2 regions of the Butyricicoccus sp. AM78-15b2TA genome follow, and region 2 is predicted to be linked to the other one. Evidence: riboswitches for the same ligand, from Rfam matches in the RefSeq annotation. Region 2 holds a riboswitch; the other holds the start of a gene.
What was found. Region 2 has a riboswitch for FMN ahead of PGS25_RS02740 (ECF transporter S component). Riboswitches for the same ligand answer to the same signal wherever they lie in the genome.
Positions count from the first base shown of each region.

Region 1: it holds a riboswitch for FMN, as region 2 does, so the genes downstream of both, ribD (bifunctional diaminohydroxyphosphoribosylaminopyrimidine deaminase/5-amino-6-(5-phosphoribosylamino)uracil reductase RibD) here and PGS25_RS02740 (ECF transporter S component) in region 2, are expected to answer to the same signal.

Region 1 covers NZ_JAQEHY010000002.1:16,809-21,230, forward strand. Annotated here, with positions in the region: gene PGS25_RS02175 (bifunctional 3,4-dihydroxy-2-butanone-4-phosphate synthase/GTP cyclohydrolase II) at 1-657, opposite strand, end outside; gene PGS25_RS02180 (riboflavin synthase) at 673-1,308, opposite strand; gene ribD (bifunctional diaminohydroxyphosphoribosylaminopyrimidine deaminase/5-amino-6-(5-phosphoribosylamino)uracil reductase RibD) at 1,308-2,393, opposite strand; FMN riboswitch at 2,566-2,692, opposite strand; gene PGS25_RS02190 (PD-(D/E)XK nuclease family protein) at 2,981-4,422, shown strand, end outside.
Region 2 covers NZ_JAQEHY010000002.1:153,090-157,511, forward strand. Annotated here, with positions in the region: gene PGS25_RS02735 (riboflavin kinase) at 138-830, opposite strand; gene PGS25_RS02740 (ECF transporter S component) at 839-1,483, opposite strand; FMN riboswitch at 1,601-1,716, opposite strand; gene PGS25_RS02745 (nitroreductase family protein) at 1,815-2,333, opposite strand; gene PGS25_RS02750 (winged helix-turn-helix transcriptional regulator) at 2,486-2,839, shown strand; gene PGS25_RS02755 (winged helix-turn-helix domain-containing protein) at 2,961-3,383, opposite strand; gene PGS25_RS02760 (EFR1 family ferrodoxin) at 3,414-4,178, opposite strand; gene PGS25_RS02765 (TetR/AcrR family transcriptional regulator) at 4,175-4,422, opposite strand, start outside.

The DNA.
Region 1 (4,422 bases), 140 kb from region 2:
GAAACGGGTGGGCATTTTCGCACAGGCTTCGCGGACAACGTGCTTATCATGACGACGGCAGTAGTCCTGCAGGTCCTTGATGGTGATGATCTTGAGACCCCATTCCTTGGCCTTCTCCATCAGCTCGGGCGTGCGCATCATCGTGCCGTCATCGCGCATGATCTCACAGCACAAACCGCACTGCTCGAGTCCGGCCAGGCGGCACAGATCGACAGTCGCCTCGGTGTGGCCGTTGCGGGTCAGCACACCGCCGCGGCGTGCAACAAGCGGGAAAACGTGTCCCGGACGGCGGAGCTCCTCCGGCTTGGTGTGGATATCCGCACATTTGCGGCAGGTAAAGCCGCGTTCCTCGGCGGAAATGCCGGTCGTGGTGTCCACATGGTCGATGGAGACCGTGAACGCGGTGTGGTGGTTGTCGGTGTTGACCTTTACCATCTGCTCCAGACCGAGACGGAGCGCAACCTGCTCACTCATCGGTGTGCAGATCAGGCCCTTGGCATGGGTCGCCATGAAGTTGACGTTTTCGGTCGTGGCGAACTGTGCGGCGCAGATGAGGTCGCCCTCGTTCTCGCGGTCCGGGTCGTCGATGGTGAGGATGAGGTGTCCGGCGCGAAGCTCTTCGAGCGCTTCTTCAACTGTATTGAACTGATATTCCATAAAAGAAAACCTCCGTTAAAATCCGTGTTGTGCAAGAAAATCCATCGTAATACCGCTGGATTTGTGCGGCGTGAGCATTTTTTCAACGTATTTGCCGATCACATCGCATTCGAGGTTGACCGGCTCGCCCGGCTTTTTGCCGAGCAGAATGGTCTGTGCGCCGGTGTGCGGGATGATAGAGACCGAAAAGTCGGTGTCCGTCACAGCCGCCACGGTAAGGCTGACGCCATCAATGGCGATCGAGCCTTTTTCGACGATGTACCGGAGCAGGGGAGCCGGTGTTTTGATCGTCACCCATACGGCGTTGTCCTCGCGCCGCTGCGAGAGAACCGAGCCGGTGCCGTCGATATGGCCGGATACGATATGACCGCCGAACCGTCCGTCGGCAGGCATCGCGCGCTCCAGATTGACCGGCGAGCCGCTCTGCAGACTGCCGAGCGCGGAACGCCGCAGGCTTTCCGCCATCACGTCGGCGCTGAAGCTGTCGTCCGTCAGCGCGACCACGGTCAGACACACGCCGTTCGTGGCAATGCTGTCGCCGATTTTTGTATTTTCGAGCACAGTATCTGCCGCAATCGTCAGCCGAGCGCCCTTTGCGCCGCGCTCGATGCGCCGCACCGTACCGATTTCTTCGATAAGTCCAGTAAACATTACAATCTCCCTTCAAGCAGGAAATCTTCGCCCATCGGCGTGCAGGTCACGTCCTTCAGCGGAAGCGCCTGCACCATCTTGTCAAATCCCAGACCTCCGACCGGACTTTTCGCGCCTGCACCGCCGATGATTTTCGGGGCAATGTACGCCTGCACGCGGTGTACCACACCGGCCTCCAGCGCGGAGAACGCAAGTGCCGAGCCGCCTTCAAGCAATATGCCGTCGATGCCGAGTGCGCCGAGCTGGCGCATCAGGTCGGCAAGGTCTACGCGCTCGTTTTTCGTTTTGCATTCGAGAATGTGTACACCGTGCCGTTCCAGTTCAGCGGTGCGCTCATTTCGACCGACAACCGCGATATAGGTCGGGATTTTGTTCGCCGTCTGTACGATTCTGCTGTCGATCGGCGTTCTTGCGCGGCTGTCGCAGATTACGCGGATCGGATCGCGCCCGCCGTCAATGCGGCAGGTGAGCAGCGGATCGTCCTCAAGCACGGTGCCGATGCCGACCATGATGGCGGGCAGCCGGTTGCGCGTTTCGTGCACATGACGGCGGGCGGTCTCGCCGGTAACCCAGCGGCTGTCGCCGGTGTGCGCGGCGATTTTGCCGTCCAGCGTCATCGCGTACTTGAGCGTCACAAACGGCGTTTTGTGCGTGATGTAGTGAAAGAAAACTTCATTCACGCGGCGGCATTCGTCCTCGCACACGCCGGTCTCGACTTCGATGCCTGCGTCGCGCAGGATCTGTGCGCCTTTGCCGGCTACCAGCGGATTGGGGTCCAGACAGCCGACGAACACGCGGCCGATCTTGTGCTCGATGACTGCATCTGTGCACGGCGGCGTGCGTCCCCAGTGGCAGCACGGCTCAAGCGTGACGTAAAGGTCTGCGCCGGTGCAGTCCTCGGTGCAGTGCGCGAACGCATTGCGCTCAGCATGCAGGCCGCCGATGTGCTCGTGCCAGCCTTCACCGATGATTTTTCCGTCCTTGACGATGACGCAGCCGACCATCGGATTCGGATTGACGTGACCGGCTCCGCGCTGGGCCAGCGCCAACGCCTGACGCATATATTCCTGTTTTTGCTCCTGCATAGAATCACCTGATATAATAATTCTGTAGAAAATTTCACGATAGTTTGGCGACAGCCAAAAAAACGTCCCAAAGACAGAATCTTCGGGACGCTGAAAAAAGCATTGTGAAAATAAAAAGTCCGAAACACCGAATCGGCATTTCAGAACAGCAAACAAACGGAAAATCTTTCCGCGCATTCTTCTTTTATCCAGACTATACTGTCGGCCTCGGAATTTCACCGAATCATGCTTCCGCCGAATGGCATCCGCTCGCGGGCTGTACCGCCGGTAGGGAATTGCACCCTGCCCTGAAGAATCAAATATTTGGTTTTGCGGGGCAGAGCCTTTATTGTTCTGCCTGAGGAAAGTATAGTCCCAAGCGGAGAAAAATGCAAGAGTTTTTTGAAAAAATAATTTTACAGAATATGTGAATGCAAACAAAGCACCGTAAAAGTTCGAAAAAGACTGGAAAATACGCTGATAACGCACAAAAAATATAAAATGACCATACGGTTGTTATTGATAGTTTTCCGTTTTCCATTACCAATTTTCAATTTGCTCCGGTTGTGCTATAATCAAATAGCTATGAAATGAAAGGAGAGTGTGCCATGCGGATCTGGACCGGACGAGCGGGGAGCGGCAAGACAACGGCCATCCTGCGGGAGATCGCGGCGCTGAGTGAAAAGGGAGAGGGACGGCAGATTCTGCTCGTGCCCGAGCTGAACTCGCACCTGATGGAGCGACGGCTTGCTGCAGCCACGCACAACCACGGCGCACGCACGGCCGAGGTGCTGACGTTCTCACGATTGGCTGACCGTGTGTTCTCTGAGGTCGGCGGACTGGCACAGCAGATGCTGACGCCGGCAGGTCAGCTTTTGACCTTGCAGGAGGCGGCACGCCGTGTGCAGGGGGGGCTGAGTGCATGGAAGGGTCTGGCAGACAAGCCGGAGCTGCTGCAGGAGGCGCTGCGGCTGATCGACGAGTGCAAAACCTGTGCAGTCGCACCGGAGACGCTGTTTGCGGCTGCCGAGGAGAGTGAGGACGCGGTACTTGCAGAAAAATTGTCCGATCTTGCACAGATTTTAACAGCCTACGAGCGTCTGTGCGAGGAGTCTCTGCCTGACCCGAGAGACCGGCTGACACACCTGCGCGACCGTCTGGCAGAAAGTCACACGCTGGACGGTGCAGCGGTCTATCTGGATGGATTTCTCGGCTTTACCGTGCAGGAAAGTGCAGTGGTTGATGCCATGCTGGCAGCGGGTGTGCCGCTCTCTGCGGCGGTAACCTGTGATACGGATTACCCGGAGATTTTCCTTACCGGCTGTAAAACAGTGCAGAAATTAACCCGAATGGCAAAGCATCATAACCAGACGGTCGAGCGCATCGAACTGGGCGGAAGCAAGGTGGCCCGACCGGCGGGACTGGCTGCGCTCGAGCGCGAAAGCCTGCTGCCGGTGCGTACCCCGCAGGAGAGCGCGGCCGGCGTTCGTTTGTACGAGGCGGCTTCACCGTTTGACGAGTGCGAGCACGCGGCGGCTTACATTCGGCGCAAGGTGCGGGACGAAGGCGCGCGCTGCCGCGATTTTGTGGTTGCGGCACGCGATATCGAGCCGTACAGTGCGTTTCTCGCAATGGCGATGGCGCGGTACGACATTCCGGTGTTCCTCGCAGAAAAGCCGGATCTGCTGTCCCGTCCGCCGATGGCGCTGGTCACGAATGCGCTCGAGGCGGTGCGAAATCACTTCCGATATGAAGATCTGTTCTCCTGTCTCAAGACCGGACTCGCGGGCTTGGATTGGGACGAAATTGACAAATTAGAGAACTATGTGCTCACCTGGAACATCCGCGGCGGAGCATGGGAACGCGAGTGGACCGAGCATCCGGACGGCTACGGTCTGTCCATCGACGAGAACGCGAAGGCACAGCTTGTCGAGCTGAACACACTCCGCAAACGGGCAATCGCGCCGTTCTCCGCACTGCGCGAGGCACTTGCAGGTGAGCAGCCTGCAGGCGACTGCGTGCGTGCGCTCTATGCATTTCTTCTTGCGGT
Region 2 (4,422 bases):
GTGGTTCTGTTTTTGGAAAATCTTAAATGAGATGGGGGTATAGTGCCAGAGCCTTTTCTATTTGTAAAAGGTTGCTGAATATAGAGACTTCAAAACTCTGGGACTGGGGCCATTTGTTCTAATGCTTAAATATCACCTTACCCAGAATTAAACTTATAACCGTAGCCAATTACAGTTTTTATATACTCGCGCCCCTTGCAATATGGTTTTAGCCTTTTGCGTATTTGGAAAATTGTATTTTCTACTGCGTGTAAATGGTTATTTGTAGGCTCATGCCAAATCTTTTCATAAATCTGCTCTTTTGTGAAGGTGGTTTGAGGAGATTGTTGCAGCAGATAAAGGACTTCAAATTCGTTTGTTGATAAATAAACTTCCTTCTGTTCTAATATTACACAATGCCGGTTAACATCAATGTGTAAGGTGTGACTTGCTTGCTTCAATCCCCAAAATTTTAGCGCCATTGTCCGGTCGTTTGCAATTTGTGCAAGCAGCAAGGATAATTCGTTAAATTTTCTAACTTCTCTCAATTTCTTATATAGGTTGACAGTTATCGTACTCCCGTATATGTCCTTATCAAAATCAAAAATATGTGTTTCGATTGAAACAGAATCATCATTATCAAGTGTAGGGCGTGCCCCAATATGGGTAACACCATAATATCTCTTGTCGCTTAAAAGAATATCTGCCACATATACCCCTGTATTTGGCAAAAATGTATTTTTTGCTATCTCCATGTTTGCGGTAGGTGTCCCCACATGCTTTCCAATACCTCGGCCGTGTATAACGATTCCCGTTAGTGTGTAAATAGGCGCATTCGTATTTTCTTTCATTTCGATCCTCATATAATTCCATTCATTGATAGGATGATCAAAACACAAGTCACAATGATGAAGCTTGCCAATATAAGCAGACCAGTATGCTTTTGTCTTGCTTCATTTTCCGAAGTAGCAACATATCCGCTTTTTCTCAAAGCGGTAACTATGGGCTTATACAGTAAAAATGTAATGGATGCATTTAACCCGCCTTTCAACAAGTTAAATGGAAGAAAGGCAGGGAGTAACAATTCCACAACCGCTTCTCTTGGATACCCCATATAAAGCGGCGTTATCAAATAGTTCCATAGCAGCATAACAATAACCGTTATTAGCCACCCCGATGCCAGGCCAATCAGTGCACCAGATAGAGTGTGTTTTTTTTTGTAAATGATAGACGCCGTACACGCAAAAGATAGTGTTTGTACGATATTCATGATACAACCTAATATTCCGGTATCGCTTACTGTAATCATTTCAAGGGTTGCCACAATGACAGATACGATACAGGAAGTCATCGGTCCCCAAATAAAGCCGCCTAAAGTTACAATAACATCTGATGGGTCATACTTTAAGAATAGAATAATCGGAATCCTGCCAACAACCATGGTGACATAAGTGATTGCACATAGCATCCCAATAGCGGTGATTCTTTTTGTTTTACTGTTCATAATTGCTTTCCTCCGTGACAAAAAATTAACACCCAAAAGAAAAGGTCTTTCAGGTGTTAACATTATAATTAGGCCACAGAAAAGAAAGTAAGCCTCTCAAAATCTGCGGAAATCTAACCATATCTTCTTTCATCCAGACTATACTGTTGGTTTTGGAATTACACCAAATCGTGCGTTTTACGCTCGCGGACTTTACCGCCAATCGGGAATTTCACCCTGCCCCGAAGACACTTTTATTCAGTTGTTTCCCCGCAATTATAACATCAACCACTTTTGGAAGCAATGAGTTGAAGAAAGTTCGGAAGCATTTCGGAAATCATCTTATATTCAGTTATAGTTTTTCATACGAAACTAAGTCGGTGAGTGGAATCCTCAGATGGTCATGTCTTTCTGTATCTGCAGCTTCTTCATTTCCATAACCGATTACTAAAATATTGATTGGCTCTAAATTATCGGGCAAATCAAATTCTTTCCGGATAACATCAGGCTGAAAGTAACATACCCATACGGTACCTAAACCTAATTCTGTTGCCTCCAACATCATATGGTCTGTTAGGATAGCTGAGTCAATGTCTCCGGTTTGTTTTTGGTCAAATGGGCGAACCCATGCTTTGTTATGATCTGCACATACAATAATTGCAAGAGGAGCATTATAAATATTTGCCCCTTTGCTGATTTTTTCCAGCCCTTCTTTGCTTTCTACTGCAATTAAGTGAACCGGCTGTAAGTTTGCTGCTGTTGGTGCAACATGAGCAGCCTGCAAAATTTTATCAAGCTTCTCTTTTTCCACCTTTTTGCTGCTGTAATTGCGTACAGAATACCGTTTTTTTGCAATCTCAATAAAATTCATCATGGTCAATCCTTTCTTGGTGTTGTATAATTTAGTTGCCATATTCAATCGTCGTACTAATTTTAACATGGTGCAGTAGAATAACAAGATTGCACTTTTCAGGTAGATACTTCCCTCAAAGAAAGTACCCAAAAAGGAGTGAATTTATAAAAATGAATTATCAAAAAGATCAATTTAGTTGTCCAGTGGAAGCCACACTTTTTCTGATTGGAGGAAAATATAAACCTCTCATTCTTTGGCATTTGATAGAAAAACCTTTGCACTACATGGAATTACAACGCTTAATTCCAAAAGCCACCCCTAAAATGCTTTCACAACAACTTCGCGATTTGGAAGAATGCGGCATGATTCACAGAGAAGTAATTCCAGAAAAACCACCTAAAACCTTGTATTCACTTACCGCCTTTGGAAAAAGTATCATTCCGGTATTGGATTCTATGTGTAACTGGGGAATACACTTTCTTGAAGGATTGGATATTACACCGCCTTGCGGTTCAAAACTGTAAATAGTCTATTTGGGGAAGAGTAGACTGCCGTTTGTCGAATTTATATATGTTTTTTTCAAGTAACACAGGATTTATATAAAAAAGCGCCGGACAGAGCCAATCAGCATATGTCCGGCGTTTCCTATATCACGGATTCAAATTTATATCCACTGCCCAGTACAGTGCGGATATAGCCACCCTTTGGTGTATCCGGCGTCAACTTGCGCCGGATCTGACTGATGATACTGGCAACGGCGGTTCCGCAGTTTTCACCGTCTCTATCCCATACAGCCTCGTAAATCTGGCTGGCTGAGAATACCCAGCCAGGGTGACGAGCCAGATATGCAAGAACTGCAAATTCATGGTGAGTCAGAGTGACAAGTTGACCTCTGCAGAATACAGTCTGCTCCTTTAGCCGAATTTCAATATTTGGGAAGGAGAGACTGGCATCAGAGAGCGGGAGAGCAATACGGTCAAGCTCTGGTTCGTCTATGATTGCTGCCATGACCCTATTAAAAATATGTTCTTCGCAGTCGGAAAGTGATAGAACCAGAAGTTTTCCCATATTGCTCACCTCCTCGTAAAATGTAAAGTGCTAATCCCCAAAATCATAGATAGAACTCTGAGATATTACTTTTTTTCCTAAAATAGTAATTGCTTTCTTGCTGCACTGATTTACGCACCGATAGCATAAGGTACACCGTCCATTTGCTACAATCTTACCTTTGGATAATGACAAATTATTCATAGGACATACCAATGCACATTTGCCGCACTTTATACAAGTGTCGGAATTTATCTGTATTTTGTCTGAATACGCTTGTGTTTTACGGTAAAACCAAAGCCGCTGTCCTAACAGACCTGCAATATGACACCAAAAGCCTAAACCGTTTTTAGTTGGAGTGCCATTTTTCAAATTGTACACTGCTGATTTTATACATTCTTCTGCTTGTATGACAATTTGCTTATTTTGATCCGGAGTACGCTTTAAGGCTTTTACATCACAAATGCAATCCGGCATTTTCAAATGAAGTCCACCCCATATATGTGCTCCGTATCGCTTAAACAATCTTGCAGATACACCCGCACCATCGCCGCTAAACAGTCCCATTGTTGCAATAATAAAAATGTGTTTTCCTTTCCATACATCAGAATTTCCACAGATAAAATCCCGTACTATTTTAGGCAGGTTGCTGTAATAGATTGGATAGGCAAAAATGATGTCTTTATGATGTGCAACTTTTTCTATTGTACCTTCATCCTCTAAAGGAGTTATTTCAATGTTCCTATCATATAGAGCAACAAACTTTTCTAAACAATATTTTGTATTTCCCGTCCCACTAAAATAAATCCCAATCATATTTTTTCTCCTGTATTATCTATAAAGGGAAGCTGAAAAACATCCATAAAATCAATGACTTTCTCCCTCCAGTCATTATCATAATTTACATTATTCATGGTGGCTAATGAGGTAACACCATGTATAAAAGCCCAAATGGTTATGATAATATCATTTTGCTTTTCTTCTGGATAGTGCGACTGCTCTAGTAGTTTACTTACAATATTTTTATAGATGATATAGGGTTTATAGTTTTGATCGTCTG